3 regions of the Pseudalkalibacillus sp. JSM 102089 genome follow, and region 3 is predicted to be linked to each of the others. Evidence: predicted binding sites of a transcription regulator. Region 3 holds the regulator's gene; each other region holds the start of a gene.
The links. Region 3 encodes LexA, which represses DNA repair genes until DNA is damaged. Its sites were predicted from a motif close to CGAACATATGTTCG; they were not measured.
Positions count from the first base shown of each region.

Region 1 (5,437 bases), 420 kb from region 3:
ATAGGCATCCCACCAAATCGGATCAATCGGATACCCGCGATGCCATTGACGAAGCTGACCTGTTAATCTACCAATCGTCTTCGCCGGGTTCGTTATAAACGATAGCTCTTCTTTCGATTCTTCACCTGGTTCAGCAAATTTCAAACCAATGATAAGCTCAGGAAACATCTCTTTCAATCGATTCATCACAATAGATGGTTGCAATCCCTTTCCTTCTTCATCCGCAAGAGGACAACTTACCCACAGGGCATCAGATGGCGTTGACAAAGAATGATAAATTAGAAACTCTTCGTCTAAAAGACGTCGCTTTAATCCGGGTGCTAGCTGGATCCCCTGTTCTTCTAGCTTTTCTCGATCCTGTTCATTCAAAAGCCCATCTTCCTGTATTCTTGATGGTAAAACTCCTTCATTGACACCTAGCAAAAAACCACACTTCACATCAGTAAATCTCGTTCGATCAATGCTACCGATCACAACTTGATCTAGTGAAGCAGGTACAAGGGCAAACTTCATGTTTTCCATCCCAGCTTCAAGAAGCTTCGTAAATTGCTCTATTGAAAGTTTTTGATCACCAATCAATTCAACCGTTTCATCAAGCAGTGCAATAACAGCATCCCAAACTTGATCATGCTCCCGTGCTTTCGAAAGCTGACCTGCTTCTTCTGCTTGTACCTTCAACCGATCTATTTTTTCTGCAGCATGACTATTCTCTAGAAGATAATAAAGAATTTCACACATCTCGCGAACGGTTTTTGCTTTCGTCATTTTTCTTTCAAACTTCTCGAGCGGTGTAACAATCCATTCTTTCGTTTCGTTTAGTCGATCTTCCATTTTTTCGAGGTCATCTGAGGTAACCGTTTCATCATCTTCAAGCTGTCTGTAGATATTCGCTTTAAAGCGCTCGTCCGTTTTCCAGCGATAGCCCTTAATGCCTTTAGCAATCACATAATTTTCGAGTTCATCCATGCGCTCGCGAATGGTTTCGACACTTTCTTCTGTATCGTCTGGAAAAAGCAATTCTGTTTTCACACAGCGAAATACAGATTCATAGCGCCAGTTATATTGAATAATATCTAGACTGGACCTTATTAATTCAATTAGCGGGTGATGCAGCATCGTTCTTTTTTGGTCAGAAAAAATAGGAATACCGTGATCTGCATAGATCGTTTCGACAAGTTCATAATAAGAAGCCATGTTGCGTACCATGACTGAAATATCTCTATATCGATAGCCTTCATCGCGTACTAATCTAAGCGTTTCACGTGCTGCCGCTTCAACTTCGGAACGGATATTCACCGCATGATGCACTTGAATATGCTGAAGACTTCCATTATAAAGAACTGGTGGTCGTTCACCATAGTTGGCTTCTAAATGCGCAAGTTCACTATTGTTATAGCGCTTTTGATCAGCTAAAATTAGCGGCTCCTTAATAGCAGCCCCCTCTTCATGCGCTAGTCCTTGAAGTGTTTGATATGTTTTCGCTGGCTCATGAAAGAGATCCAGTTCATGAATGCTTGAAGGATTCATCTCGGGATCCATTGTGATAGTAAATGTAAGGTTTGTGCCTTTTTTTATTAAAGCCTGAAGCACAAGAAGCTCTTGAGGTGTAAAACTATGAAAACCATCAATCCAGATAGAGGCATTCTCTAGGTAGCTTGACGCTTCGATTTTCTCAGCAAGCAATGCCAAATAGTCTTCCGAATCAAGATAAAATCCTAGCATTTCCTTCTGAAAAGCATCATAAACAAGATGAAGATCGTAGAGCTTATCCCGAAGTAAGCTTCGCTCATCTTCATCATAAAGATCATCCGCAAAACGTTTTATATCTTCCGGTTCAAGACAATACCGCTTAAACTCGGTGACCATGTCATTCAAATGTTCCACATACCCTGTTTTTTCAGAAGAACGCTGATAAATTCTTAGCTTCTGTTTATTCTCTTCGATGATATGACGTAACATCATACTTGTTCCTACGCTCGTTAAATGGGGGCGGGCCATCCCTCCCGTTTCTTGAAGAACTTTCCATGCCAGTCTTGTAAAACTAAAAACCTGAGCACGAATCATTCCTTTTAATCCTCTATTATGTACTAGTTCATATTCTGATTGAAAAGTCATTTGCTCTGGTACAAGATAGATCATATCTTCACCAAGCGGGCGATCGATCAATTCGTGCTGCATTTCAGATAAGCAATGCTCTGTTTTTCCACTTCCAGACCGACCAATAACAAACTGTACCGCCATGTATTCTACCTCCTACACCGTAAATTCTTAGTCTATTATCTCATGTTTTTCTTCAATTGGATAGCAAGACAAGAAAATACGTTCGCATCCAATGCGACATTATTTGTAAATTATCATACTCGATGGTTTTTAGAATGATCCGTCAGGGTATATCAAATATAAGAACTTATTTACAAAGGAGTTTTGACAATGGAAAAAGAATTCGAAACATTTAAATGGGAGCTAAATAGACTCACAAGAGACATGACCGAATTTGTGCATAGCTACGAAAAGCTCGACGAAGGCCAAAAAAGAAGTGTTGCATCGAACTATCCATTTAAATCAGATCTTCATGACCTAAAGAATATGCTTGCTACGTGGAACAATACCGTTAATAAAATGTAAAAGGATGAGGAGCACTCCCACTTTAGGGGGTGCTCCTTATATTTAGAGATCATGTTTTTTCCATAATTTCATACAACTAAAGAGTAGAGATTTGTATAGAAGGAGGTCAACGATGTATACCCACAAAAAGTATTACGAGCCTTACGTTAGTCCATTTGATCCCTGTCCCCCTATTCGAGTGAAATCTTATTCCACTCCTCCTAATCTTTATATGGGATTTCAGCCTCCAGGACTAGAGCAATATTCTGCACGTGAAGCTCTCACTCGAGGTACTCTCTGGAAAGCTTTCTATGATCCCTATCCTTATCCTTCAAAGCGGGGGGAGTAAAACATGTCTAGACAGCTACCGAAAGCCTATTATGAGCTGTTAGAGGAACTGCAGGCCACTGATTTCGTTCTCGTTGAACTGACTCTTTACCTTGATACACACCCGGATGACTACGAAGCCATTCAACAATTCAATGAATATGCCAAAAGAAGTAGGCACCTTAAGAAACGCTATGAAAAGGAATATGGTCCCCTTCAACAATACGGCAACAGCTATTCAAACTACCCATGGAATTGGGGCGACGCACCGTGGCCATGGCAAGTCTAGTCTGGAAAGGGTGAAAATCAATGTGGCTATATGAAAAGAAATTACAATATCCCGTCAAAGTCAGTACATGTAACCCGATGCTTGCCAAATTTTTGATTGAGCAATATGGCGGTGCTGATGGTGAACTAGCAGCAGCCCTCCGTTATTTGAATCAACGGTATACTATACCCGATAAGGTTGTCGGTTTATTAACCGATATCGGAACAGAAGAATTTGCACATCTCGAAATGATCGCTACAATGATCTACAAACTCACAAAAGACGCAACCGCAGATCAAATGAAAGAAGCTGGACTCGGCGCCCACTATGCTAATCATGACAGTGCCCTATACTACTCCAATGCCGCTGGCGTCCCATGGACAGCAAGCTACATCGCTGCCAAAGGAGACCCAATCGCCGATCTATACGAAGACATCGCCGCAGAAGAAAAAGCAAGAGCCACCTACCAATGGATCATCGACCTCTCAGACGACCCTGACCTAAACGACTCCCTCGCCTTCCTAAGAGAACGAGAAATCATCCACTCCCAACGCTTCAGAGAAGCCGTTGAAATACTTAAAGAAGAAAAAGATAAGAAAAGGATATTTTAAAACGAAATGCGGAAGTGGGCGGTTAGACACGGCAGGCACTGGAACCCTATAAATTGAACACGGTCTTTGTGTTCAAGTTATAGGGTGAAGTGACTAAGTGTCTGCCCACTGTAGCTAGACACGAAATGCGGATGTGGGCGGTTAAATCCGCAGGGCGTTGGAACCCATGAGAATGAGACGCTTTTTGTCTCAATCGATTGGGTGAAACGACCGGAGGATTTGCCCACTGTAGCTAGACACGAAATGCGGATGTGGCCGTTAAGGGGCGACAAGCGCTGGAGCCCTGTAAAAAGAACACCGTCTTTGTGTTCATTTTATAGGGTGAAGCGATCGAGGCCCTGGCCACTGCAGCTAGACACGAAATGCGGAAGTGGCCGTTCACCCTACACAGGCACTAAAAACTTAAAACCAAATAAACAATAACGCGCAAAAGCCATCCCCTTTCGGGCATGGCTTTTCCTTCATCTCACATGATCTTCAGTACGATGTTTTCTAGGGCGTTGATTCAATTTGATTTCAATTAGTTTTCCCGCTCCCCATAATACAACTATGGCAGCGAGAATCAGCACCATCTCCAAAGGACGATGAATCAGGGCAAAGACATCATGTCCAATAAAAGACACGATCGATATCATCACCATTTTCCCTAGTAAAACGGCGAGTACAAAGCTCCTAATGCTCATATTTGAAAGACCTGCAACGACATTGATTAAAGCTGATGGCGTAAATGGAAAACAAAGTAGAAGAAATACCATCCCAAATCCATGCCGCTCGATCCAGCGAAGTGTTTTTTCGATTTTAGCATGTTTTGTAATCACTCGCATGAAGCGCTGTCTAGCAAGCTTTCTGACCACTATAAAAACGATCAAAGCGCCAAGAGATGCACCAAGCCATGAAAGCAAAGAGCCATACCAGAATCCATAAGCAGCTGCGTTTCCTGCTACAAAAAGAAAAAGGGGTAAGATGGGAATCACAGCCTCAAGCATTGGTAGCAAAATTCCAGGCAAAGGACCAAGTGCACGGTACTGACCTAGCCACTCTCTGATTGTTTCTTCATTCAAAAAGTCTTTAATCATTTCCCATTCCATATGGGAATCAACCTCGTTTCCTGATGCATACGTCACTGCGAAAGCACATAATGCTTATTTCCTATATTAAATCACAAAAAATTATGATAAGAAAGTCTCGTCTAATTTAACAACGCTGCGTACACTTCTTCATCAAGAGCTTCCGCTTTCTTTTGGTTATATGTTTTTTCATATTGTGGTTCTGCCGTTATTTTCGCACCCCAGAACATGCTTTCTACGACTTGGGTAACTTCCACATTAATCTTAGCAAGCTTCAGTGACACTCCTTGCATCGCTTCCTCTAGGATAGAAGCTTTTCCGTGAATGGAATATACCGTTTCCAATCCGATTATTGTAAAGACAACATTAGAATGCTGGTTGACATTTTGAATTGTTCTTGAGTTAGAAGTCACAGAAAAGCGAATATTATTTTTATCTAAGCTTTTCACCCATGATATCGCTGATACATTGGGTGTGTGGCTTTCATGATCAATCGTTCCAAGCATTACAAGCTTTTCTCCTTCTAAAAAGGCTACAAGATCTTCTGTTAGCTCTGTCAT
Region 1 is NZ_JBEWYW010000001.1:863,731-869,167, forward strand. Features, by position in the region: gene addB (helicase-exonuclease AddAB subunit AddB) at 1-2,241, opposite strand, end outside; gene ABVF21_RS04280 (hypothetical protein) at 2,431-2,625, shown strand; gene ABVF21_RS04285 (spore coat associated protein CotJA) at 2,738-2,953, shown strand; gene ABVF21_RS04290 (spore coat protein CotJB) at 2,957-3,220, shown strand; gene ABVF21_RS04295 (manganese catalase family protein) at 3,241-3,810, shown strand; gene ABVF21_RS04300 (TVP38/TMEM64 family protein) at 4,272-4,898, opposite strand; gene ABVF21_RS04305 (pyridoxamine 5'-phosphate oxidase family protein) at 5,000-5,437, opposite strand, start outside.
Region 1: addB (helicase-exonuclease AddAB subunit AddB) is a predicted target of LexA. The motif match lies at 2,313-2,326, and genes of this name have one in related genera.

Region 2 (5,437 bases), on a different contig from region 3:
GACGTAACGAAGCATCTGAATATGCCGGCGAAATATCCTCCTTTTACACGAGAAGAAACAATGAACTGGATTCAAATGTGCATCACTCGAAAGAACGGGTATGAGCAAAGAGCTATTGTAACTGGTGAAGGTCAACATATTGGCTGGGTAGACTTAAAGAATATTGATCAGTTAAACGGTCATGCAGAGCTAGGTATTGCCATAGGTGATAAACGCTATTGGGGGAAAGGCTATGGGATGAGTGCCATAAAAGCTATGCTTCATTTAGGGTTTACGGAACTTAGTTTAAATAAGATCTGGCTAAGAGTAGAAGTAGATAATGGTAAGGCAATCAAGTCTTACAAGCAGTGTGGCTTTGTTGAAGAAGGGATATTGCGCGAGGATCGGTATAGAGAAGGAAAGTATGTGGACCGGGTTAGAATGAGTATTTTGAGAAGAGAAGTGAATTAGCAGATTTTATATCCAATTATTGATTTGTTTACCTAATATTGTTAGCCTTTATGTTATACTGTTTTGTATGAAAAAGGTACTAATCTACTAAACTTATTCGCTAAAGGAGAAGCAGTATGAACTGGTATTTGAAAGTATTAAAGAATTATGTGAATTTCCAAGGAAGAGCAAGGCGTAAAGAATATTGGATGTTTACTCTTTTTAATGTTATTTTTTCTATTGTCTTAACGATAGTAGAGTCTCTAGCTGATATTTCCCCATTTTTGACAAGTATTTATTCATTGTTCATTATTTTACCATCGCTTGCTGTAACTGTGCGTAGATTGCATGACACTGGAAGAAGCGGTTGGTGGGTGCTCATTGGACTTATTCCTCTAATTGGTAGTATTGTCATTCTGGTCTTCACTTGCTTAGATAGCGATGTAGAAGAAAACCGTTTTGGGATAAATCCTAAAGTAGTATAGTTAGCTCAATTTCAATTATTCTGATCTCATTTGAACCGCTAATCTCCTTGATTGGCGGTTCAAATTCTAGTTGAAGGTGAAAAGTTAATCGCTTGTTCCATCTTATTTGTAAATCTCCTTCTTTTTGAGGGAATGTCTTTACTTACGTCGGAGGGATAGAAATGAATCCAATCTTAATGGAAATTGAAACAGTACTTGAAACAGAACGATTAATGTTAAGAATGCCTGAATACGGGGATGGTAAAATAGTTAATCAAGCCATTCAATCTTCTATAAGTGAACTGAGGCCCTGGCTTGGCTTTGCTAGAGAAACGCCGACTCCGGAGGATACAGAGATTAATACACGAGAGGCACATATTAAATTCCTAAAGCGTGAAAGTTTAAGATTCCTGGTGTTTTTGAAAGAGACAAATGAATTTGTTGGATCCACTGGGTTTCATAACATTGAATGGGATGTTCCAAAGCTTGAAATTGGGTATTGGGTGGCTACGAAGCAAAGTGGTCATGGCTATATGACTGAGGCCGTTCAGAAACTTACTGAATATGCACATCAGGACTTGAAGTGCAGAAGGGTCGAGATTAGATGCGATCGAGAAAATGAGCGAAGTCGTGCAATTCCAGAACGATTGGACTATGATTTCGAAGGAACTCTCAAAAACGAAGATATGTCGATCGACGGAACACAGATAACAGATACTTGTATCTACGCTAGTATTATTTAATGGCTTCGTGAAGGCTCAAATAAAAGATGACTCATGCTTTCTTCAAGCATGAGTCATCTTTTATTTGTAGATAATTTCTCCAAAGCACCTAGCGCATAACGCTTCCACCTGAAATTTTGAGCGATTCGCCAATAATGTTTTCTGACGCATTTGAAAGAAGGTAAATGATGCTATTGGCGACTTCTTCAGGCTGCGTAATTCTTCCAGATGGCATTGCTGCTTCTACAGCTTTTAATTCTTCCTCAAAGCTTTTATTCTCTCTCGCCCCTTTTGAAGCAATACTGTTTCGCCCCATTTCTGTATCAACGAAGCCGGGACATACTGCGTTAACTCTAATTCCATCACGGATAGCCTCGTGAGCAAACGACTGCGTGAACCCAGTTATAGCAAACTTTGAAGCGCTATAGGCCGTGTTACCAAAAGTTCCTCTAAGACCTGAGAGAGAAGAGAGGTTTACAATCGCCCCTTTCTTCTTATCCGCACGCATTCGCTTATACACAAGTTGAGTCAGTAAAACAGTCGAGGTATAATTTAGCTCCATTACTTTGCGAAGATCTTCTTCTTGTAATTGATCAAGCGTATTGCCGCCGCCAATTCCTGCTGAGTTAACTAACCCCGTTATGCTTCCGTTATATTTAATCGCACTTTCGATAAGGGTATAACGATCTTTCTCATTGTTTAAATCAGCGGGAAGAACAGCAACCTTTGCTTCCGCGACTAACTCTTCGCACTCCTGTTTCAGCTGAGTTAATTTATCCTTATTTCTTCCAGTTATCGTAATCGTAGCACCGGCTTGTACGGCGGCTTTTGCTGTTTCATATCCAATACCACCCGTGGCTCCGGTAATAAGAATGTGCTCGTATTTTAATGTATTTTCCTTATAAATGCTCATTCTATTCCCTCCTTTAATCTTCTAAGGAACTTTCCCGAATAAGAAGCATTAAAACCTCAGATTAGCCGTTTTCAAGGGAAGAAATATTACAAGGGAAGAGTATAATGAAGCAACTACAATTGAATAAAATTAAGATGTGATAGAGGAATAAACAAAATCGTGAATGATCACATGAAATAAAATGTTCAGTTTTTTTACGTGTGACTAGACATTGATGTCCCGGTATTACTCCTTCTTCATCGGTAAGTGCTTTTATGATTGGAAGAAAGTACTTATTGTGAAGAGAACGTATATTCGGTTAAAATACGGGTATATATAAAGGGAACAAACGTTCTTTCATTTAGGAGAAGGGGGATACAAATGGATTATTCTAAATTTCCAAAGAAAACAATCCTATGTATTGATATGAAAAGTTTTTATGCAAGTTGTTCAGCAGTAGAGATGGGGCTTGATCCACTTACGTGCTATCTCGCGGTTGTTGGTGATACCGAGCGACTGGGAAGTGTTGTGCTGGCGGCGTCTCCGGCATTAAAAAAGGAATTTGGAATACGAACAGGGAGCAGACTATTTGAAATTCCAAATAACAAAAACATTCATATCGTTAATGCGAGAATGTCTTCATATTTAAAACAGTCAATGGAAATAACGAGGCTTTTTCATCGTTATGTACCATCAGAATGTATCCATACGTATAGCGTTGATGAATCGTTTTTGCAGGTTGATGGGACAGAACGACTTTGGGGGAACAAATTTGAAGTAGCTCACAAGATCAAAAATGAAATAAGAGAGACATTCGGATTACCATGCGCCATAGGGATCGGGCCAAATCTTTTAATGGCAAAGCTTTGTCTTGATCTGGAAGCGAAAGAAAAAGGGATTGCAGAATGGACTTATGAAGATATTCCTAAAAAACTCTGGCCGCTTTCCCCGCTAAGCCAAATGTGGGGTATTGGGTCGCGTGTGGAGCGAACGTTAAATCGCATGGGGATTATGAATGTAAAGCAGCTTGCGCATTATCCGCTACATCTACTAGAAGAAAAATTTGGTATTATGGGAAATCAGCTCTATCATCATGCGTGGGGCATCGATCTTTCTGAAATGGGTGCGCCGATTATGCAGGGACAGATTAGCTATGGGAAAAGCCAAATTTTGTTACGAGATTACCATGACGAAAAAGACATTCAACACGTCATTCTTGAGATGAGTGAAGAAGTTGCAAGACGTGCGAGAAAAGCCCGGAAGGCAGGGCGTACGATTAGCCTTGGGATTGGTTATAGCAAAGAAGAAGGCGGGGGTGGCTTTCACCGTTCAAGGAGTATCCACAGCCCGACTGCTATTACGCTCGAAATATACAATGTATGTCTTCAGTTATTTGAGGAGTTTTTTGAAAGAAAAACGGTTCGTAAGATTTCCATTACCCTTTCAAATATTTGCAATGATGAAGAAGTGCAGTTGGACTTATTTAATGCGTCACGCCCAAAGCAGCGGGATCTCGGATATGTGATGGATTCGATCCGGGAGAAATATGGCTCAGATGCGCTGCTTCGTGCCGTTTCATACACAAAGGCCGGTACGGCACTGCATAGAAGTAAACTTGTGGGTGGTCATAAAGCATAGAAGGGGGAAGAAGCGTGATACGTGATCGCGGAAATATAAAATGGACGTCAATGATGTTACCTGAGCATGTGAAAGAGCTAAGAGATTGGAAAACCGAAGAAAAAAGAAGTGGAAAGCCGGTACTTGATGAACAAAAAATGGCGGAAATGAATGAAACGATATGTGAAGCAATGGCCGTTCACAACTCGCTTTGTTTTCAATATTTTAGCGGAGGTGAAACGAAAACTCTCTTTGGATATGTGCACTATGTAGATCCACTTACGAAAGAACTGCGTATTATTGACCATAATGAAAAAAGGACAACGATAAAGCTGCTGGACCTTGTGCACGTAGAGTTAGAATGAAAAAATGGAATATCCTCTCGGTTGTAAAAAAGTTTTTCATTTCAGGATTGGGGTAAAATAAGTATAAAGTCAAACCTGAATAAGTGAGACCATCCTTTCTGGTTAGAAACGAAGAGTAAATCAGATCAGGTGAATTTAAAATCCGGAGTGAGATGAAAGATGCTATTAGCTCAAAATCTTAAACAAAATACGGAAAAGATCAAAGGAATTGATATTCACTATGAATACTATAGAAATGACACAGCCGTCGATCGGCCAGTATTAACGCTTCTTCACGGTTTTCTATCGTCGAGCTTCAGCTTCAGAAGATTGATACCATTATTAACAAAGGCATATACTGTTGTTGCCATTGATCTTCCCCCGTTCGGAAAAAGTGAAAAGTCTAATCGTTTTGTCCACTCTTATCATAATTATGCGGAAGTGGTGGTTGAACTTTTAGAAAGGCTTTCAATTGATCATACTGTTATGATCGGCCATTCTATGGGTGGGCAAGTAGCAATGAGAGCCTCGGCTATGAAAGATGATCTCGTTAGTAAGAATATTTTACTGTGCAGTTCAGGATATCTTGAAAAGGCTAAACAGAGTCTAGTGTATACATCGTATTTACCTTTTTTCTCGGTATACTTGAAAAGGTGGCTTTATCGAAAAGGTGTCAGAGGAAATTTGCTTAATTGTGTTTATGATCCTTCCCTTATCGATGAAGAAATGATGGATGGATATATCCAACCTTTCTTCAATGAGGGTATCTTTCGGTCATTAGTTAGGATGATTCGAGATCGCGAAGGAGATTTGTCAGAAGCTGAACTAAATCAAATTCATACACCTAGCCTACTAATATGGGGAGAGAACGACAGAGTTGTGCCTTTGAAAATTGGGAAGCGTCTCAGTAACGATCTCCCAAATGCTAAACTGATCATCTATGAAAAAACTGGTCACCTTCTACCAGAA
Region 2 is NZ_JBEWYW010000008.1:149,796-155,232, reverse strand. Features, by position in the region: gene ABVF21_RS16860 (GNAT family N-acetyltransferase) at 1-450, shown strand, start outside; gene ABVF21_RS16855 (DUF805 domain-containing protein) at 567-914, shown strand; gene ABVF21_RS16850 (GNAT family N-acetyltransferase) at 1,076-1,636, shown strand; gene ABVF21_RS16845 (SDR family NAD(P)-dependent oxidoreductase) at 1,725-2,528, opposite strand; gene ABVF21_RS16840 (DNA polymerase thumb domain-containing protein) at 2,889-4,145, shown strand; gene ABVF21_RS16835 (YolD-like family protein) at 4,160-4,489, shown strand; gene ABVF21_RS16830 (alpha/beta fold hydrolase) at 4,649-5,437, shown strand, end outside.
Region 2: ABVF21_RS16840 (DNA polymerase thumb domain-containing protein) is a predicted target of LexA. The motif match lies at 2,812-2,825, and genes of this name have one in related genera.

Region 3 (5,437 bases):
ATTAATCTTCTTCTGAGAAGGTTTTTGCCCCATTTGCATCATCATTACACGAAGCATATTTTCATTAATAGGGGGATTCTTCTTTAAATAGTCCATCATATATTTGCGGGCAATAAAAAAGCCAAGTGCTACTCCAGCAATCAACGCTAGCACGCCCACAAGCGTGTACATCCACCACATTCTAGATTTCCTCCTTATTCTTTCTCTTCCAATAGTGTACTACAACCCTTAATGATTATACAATAACGTCTATTAAAATAGTAGGAGTTTATTCAAACTAGTTTCTGTTGTTTAATTGGGTTAAGCCACCCGTATCGACCGGATTGGAAGTCAATCGCAAAGAACGAAGGAGTTAATTTTCGTATCACTTCAAAAAAGACTGTTTCAGCCTCGTTTGATCCGCTAGCATATATATTTATCTTCTCGCTTCTAACAAATAAAGATGCATCGCTTTTAGATTGTTTAATACACAATCGATGCCCTTCATTTTTAAATTCATACGTGCGAAAGCCACCCAATTCATTGACTAAACAGGTATTTAGTTCTTCTTCTTCCACAGGCTCTGTAATAAAGGCTACCTGTTTTTCTAGAAGCTCTTTCTGATCAGCCTGAATAGCCCGCTTCCTTTCGAGGAAAAGTTGATACAACAGATGCTCCTTACCAGCATATTGTTCTGCAATGTGCTGCTTAACGAAATACATTTCGTAATGCCTCATATAACTCCCCCCTACCCAAGAATCGACTCATATAAAAGAAAGTATAAATGAGTTCTCATAAAATGATTGTCTATACATGGAGGCTAGGCTTCACTAGTTTTGTCGAAATTAAAAAGACCTGTACTATAACATATATGTTATAGTACAGGTCTTTAGAATGCTATGCCATACTCGGCAGGTCACAAAGAACACCGCCGGATCTCTCATCATAATCAAGCTTCATTCGATCAACAAACCATTGATCGTCCGGTCGAACGAAGTACGTAACTCCTCCAATTTCTTGCTTATAATCATCATATGAAGGCTTATCAGACATGACCCCAAGAGAAAAACCTCCGCTGTCTCCACTCCCTGCGTAGCGTACGAATAACCTTAAGCAATCACCGTTACCAAGTTCCATCTCATTTTTGTAAAACTCAGCTGCAGAATCAGTTACAACAAACATCATATCCGCCCTCTCCGTTTTGTATTAGTACATCTTGTTATAGTACAGTATAACGAATATTCGAAAAATTGCAACCATAAAAATAGCCTAATTTTGCTTTTCGCAAAATTAGGCTATTTTCTACTGAAGAAAGCGACGGTTTTTCTTACTTTCCTTAAGCTTTTCAGGTGTTACATCTGTACCTTCTTCATCTACAACTTTTATAGAATGAAGTTGGTTTTTGAAAGAAGAACGGAAATTTGCTAAATATTCCTTACGTAGCTTTTTCTGTTCTTTTTTCTCATCTTCTGTTAATGATGATTCTTTCGCTTTACGAGATAGCTCGTTAATTCTTTGGAGTTTATCTTCAAAAGGCATGTAAAATAGCTCCTTTACTGAAACTTGTATCTCACATGCTAACGCATGTTTTGAACATAGACAAGTTTAGTGCTTCTCGTTCTGCTCGTCAACATATTCCTGATAACGTCTATGTACCGTTGCTTTCGAAGCGTGATGTCCAAATCCTTTTAGCGTTGCAGCTATTTCATTAAACGTAAGACCACGGTTTCGTAGATTAACAATTTCTTCGATTGGAACTTCCACCCGCTCACGCCCACCTTGATTTTGCTGGCTGAGGTTTCGCTGCGGTCGATAGCCTTCTTTAACCGCCTTGTCCATTCCACGTTTAATTTTCAGATTATGAAGCTTGCGCTGAAATTCTTCAACGATACTAACGATTTCAAGAACCATCGAATCAGATTCCGACAATTGAAGTTCTCCGTTTTGATTCACTGTATAAATCGTCCCTCCATATTTATGGACGGCATGTAGAAGAGCGATCTTTGCATTCCCTCTCCCAAGTCTCGTTTCATCTTGAATGAGCAATGCCTCAACATGCCCCTCTTTCAATAAGTCAAGCACCTCGAGTATGCCATCGCGATCAATGTCATACCCGCTGTGCTTTTCTTCAATCAAGCGCTGTATAATGAAACCTGACTGTGATGCAAATCGTTGTAGTTCTTCTTTTTGCCTGGCAAGAGAAGACTCCTGTGCTTCTTTCTTTGTGCTTACCCGACAATAAATAACGGCGTTCATACTTTATTCTTTACCCCCAAGTGCGGTAGCGTTCGCTTCAACAGGGATGATGAGAGTATCTCCTGCTGTAATTCGGTTTGCATCAATGCTATTCACTTCTTCAACCCAGCTGACGAACTTCCGATCAGACAACTCATGTGCAGTACGGAATTCTTCCGCAATTTCTAAAACAGTATCTCCCTGCTCCAATTGTACCGTTGTGTAACGATCATACTCCTCAGCTGCAGCTGTTCGCAAAGATAAAAACACAATAATTAACACAGCTACAAAAGATATAATGACAAGAAAATCAACTCCAGACAAGCCCCCAGCTTGCTTTCTCATCCCAATCACCCCATATGCGAATATTTGTTCTGTTTTTAGTATATCAGAACCTCTGTTCGTGTCAACTAATTTCTTCGAACTTATGTTTGTATGCGAACAAAAATTCTGGTATACTACTAACAAATAGATAGATTGGAACGAGGTGCCAGATATTATGAAACTATCAAAGCGTCAGCAGGACATTCTGGACTTTATTAAAGTCGAAGTTAAGCAAAAGGGTTATCCACCCTCTGTAAGAGAAATTGGCGAAGCTGTTGGACTCGCTTCAAGCTCCACTGTCCATGGCCACCTGGCAAGACTCGAGAAAAAAGGGTATATCAGACGAGACCCAACAAAACCAAGAGCTATCGAAGTGCTTGGTCTTGATGAAACAATCGATATTCCTCGTCAACACACTGTAAACGTTCCCGTCATTGGTAAAGTAACTGCTGGTCAACCGATCACTGCCATTGAAAATGTAGAAGAATACTTCCCGCTTCCAGAGCAGTTTGCACAGGATGAAGAGCATACTTTTATTCTTGTGATTGAAGGGGATAGTATGATCGAAGCTGGTATTTATAACGGTGATATGGTCATTGTGAAGCAACAACCAACTGCAAATAACGGTGATATTGTTGTCGCGATGACAGATGAAGCTGAAGCAACTGTTAAACGATTCTTTAAAGAAAGCAACTACTTCCGACTTCAACCGGAAAACTCATCGATGGAACCGATCATTCTTGATTCCGTTTCTATTCTTGGTAAAGTAATTGGGGTCTTTCGCTCCATTCACTAGAAGCGCTGCGTGCGCTTCTTTTTTTATGTTATATAAGCTTTCTGGGCTATAATATAACAATACGAGCTTCTTCTCTTCTTTTATTTATTAATCCCTCCGTCTGTGTAAATGATCGCAGTTTGAAGAGCATAGGGGTGTAGCTTTACATTACAACCAACCTCACCGACCTACTTTTAACTCTTACAGGCTATACAAAACCGCCCTTCATTTAAATGAAGAGCGGTTTTGTATACTTCTAACATTATTCTTAAACGGTTACTTTTCAGCAGCCTCTGAAGCCGCTATAACTAATTCAACTGTTTGATCTACTGTCGCCTGACGGAACTTTTGGAACTCATCAGTGATATAAACGGAAGGATCTTCAGGATAGTACTCCTGAGCGGCTACGTGAAGGTGTCCACCCGGAATATCATAAGCTCCTATCCCAATTCGCACACGATTGGATCGGTACTGACTTTCATTCGATAAGTAGCTTCCGCCTCCTCCTTTACGAGCTTTTGATCCTTCAGTCGGACCCCCTTCATGGCATTCATACGGTTTATCACGATATTCTGGTGCGAGCCATTCGCATACTTCATCGCCTCTTTCCACCGGCCATGGTCCAGTATTGGCTGCAATCATTTCCTTGTAAGGAAGCGTTGTTTCAATAAATTCCGGCAGTTTTTCAGGCATCGGCCAATTGCTCACTGTCGGAATAACTTCTGAGCGATCTTCAAGAGTGTTTCCAACCCCTGTGCGCCATCTCCCGGCAAACCCTTCGATGGTCATAGCTTTTGGACCCCCTTGACTGATTGTCATCATGAGATCCACCTGCTCTTTACTATTAACCAGGTAAGGTCCAAATGTATCTTCAACGATTCCTTCATCAAAATCATCCCATCGTACCGGAAAATTCGCTGCTTGAATAAAAGCTGGACCTTCTTCCGTCAAAACGACTTTCCCATCCATTTGAAGCGCTGCAGCGCCAGAAGGGTTTGATCTCCTAAATTCCTGTTCTAAACGGTATGGATCAAATCCACTTACTAAAACGCGCTTAACTTTCTTCCCTTTTGGAAAATCAATAGAAGTAATTCCCCTTGACGTGTACTCTAGTTTCTTCATCAGTTCTTCTTGCTTTTTCTCCGTTACTGTATATGATGGTTCCCATTGCCTGAGGGCAGCAGTCATATGTAATCGAGTCCAATATAGCGGGCGATCATCATAACGATCTAGTTCCCCTAAATCATTTCGTTCGCCCTGAGCTCGAGCCACAGCCGTATCCCACAGCTTCTCACCATGCTTTTCGATCACTTTCTCTGCTTTTTTTACACTTTTCGCTTTGCACAAATCTTCCTTAAATTCATCTGCAAAAACTGTAAACTTCGCCTTATCCATAATTTGCTGTGGGATAGGGGCACCGTCTTCCATTCGCTGCTCCTCTGGTGTTAGCGCCGCATCAGTGTTAAAGCAATCACCTTTGGCACTTCCAGTTAACGGTGAGAAACCGAAAGTTAACATCCCTACAAGAAAAAGCGCAATCCCATATTTCCATTCCCTAGATTTCATATTTCTGTTTTCCTCCCCTTCTAGTTGAACTATCTTCTATTGTAGAGATGGGAGGTTGCATTTTTCAAACTATTACAAGTATTCTGATCAAAAATGAATCATTCGAAGTGGATCATGTATGGATAACATACTTATATTATAGAAAACCGTGACGTTTTCTCTGCATCTTTCGACATATAGATAAGCTTAGCTATCATTTAATGAACTTCATTTAGTTTAAATGTAATCTCATATAGCGGCGATCAATCGGTTGATCCGAATAAAAGCCTGTCCCGCCTATTTATTCACTTGCGCCAGAAAGTTGAACAGTCTGCCTTATCATGAATATTGAATTCGATCATTTTTTTAAGTAATGAAAAATCAACTGAACTACCCCACGGAATACGCATTAGTTGTTTAGTGTGGTCATAGCCAGCAAGTTTCATTTCTTCAGAAAAATGAACAATTCCATTCTTTTCAGGGGCAACAGCCAAATGATGTTTTGCTACGCTAAAGGCAATAATAAATGTTCCGTGATCTGTAAACATTGGCTGATTCCAGGCAATTTTCGGCACCAGG
Region 3 is NZ_JBEWYW010000001.1:447,420-452,856, forward strand. Features, by position in the region: gene ABVF21_RS02215 (YneF family protein) at 1-180, opposite strand, end outside; gene sirA (sporulation inhibitor of replication protein SirA) at 273-716, opposite strand; gene ABVF21_RS02225 (HesB/YadR/YfhF family protein) at 877-1,164, opposite strand; gene ABVF21_RS02230 (DUF896 domain-containing protein) at 1,282-1,518, opposite strand; gene ABVF21_RS02235 (YneB family resolvase-like protein) at 1,585-2,235, opposite strand; gene yneA (cell division suppressor protein YneA) at 2,239-2,559, opposite strand; gene lexA (transcriptional repressor LexA) at 2,711-3,334, shown strand; gene ABVF21_RS02250 (hypothetical protein) at 3,590-4,879, opposite strand; gene ABVF21_RS02255 (iron chaperone) at 5,164-5,437, opposite strand, start outside.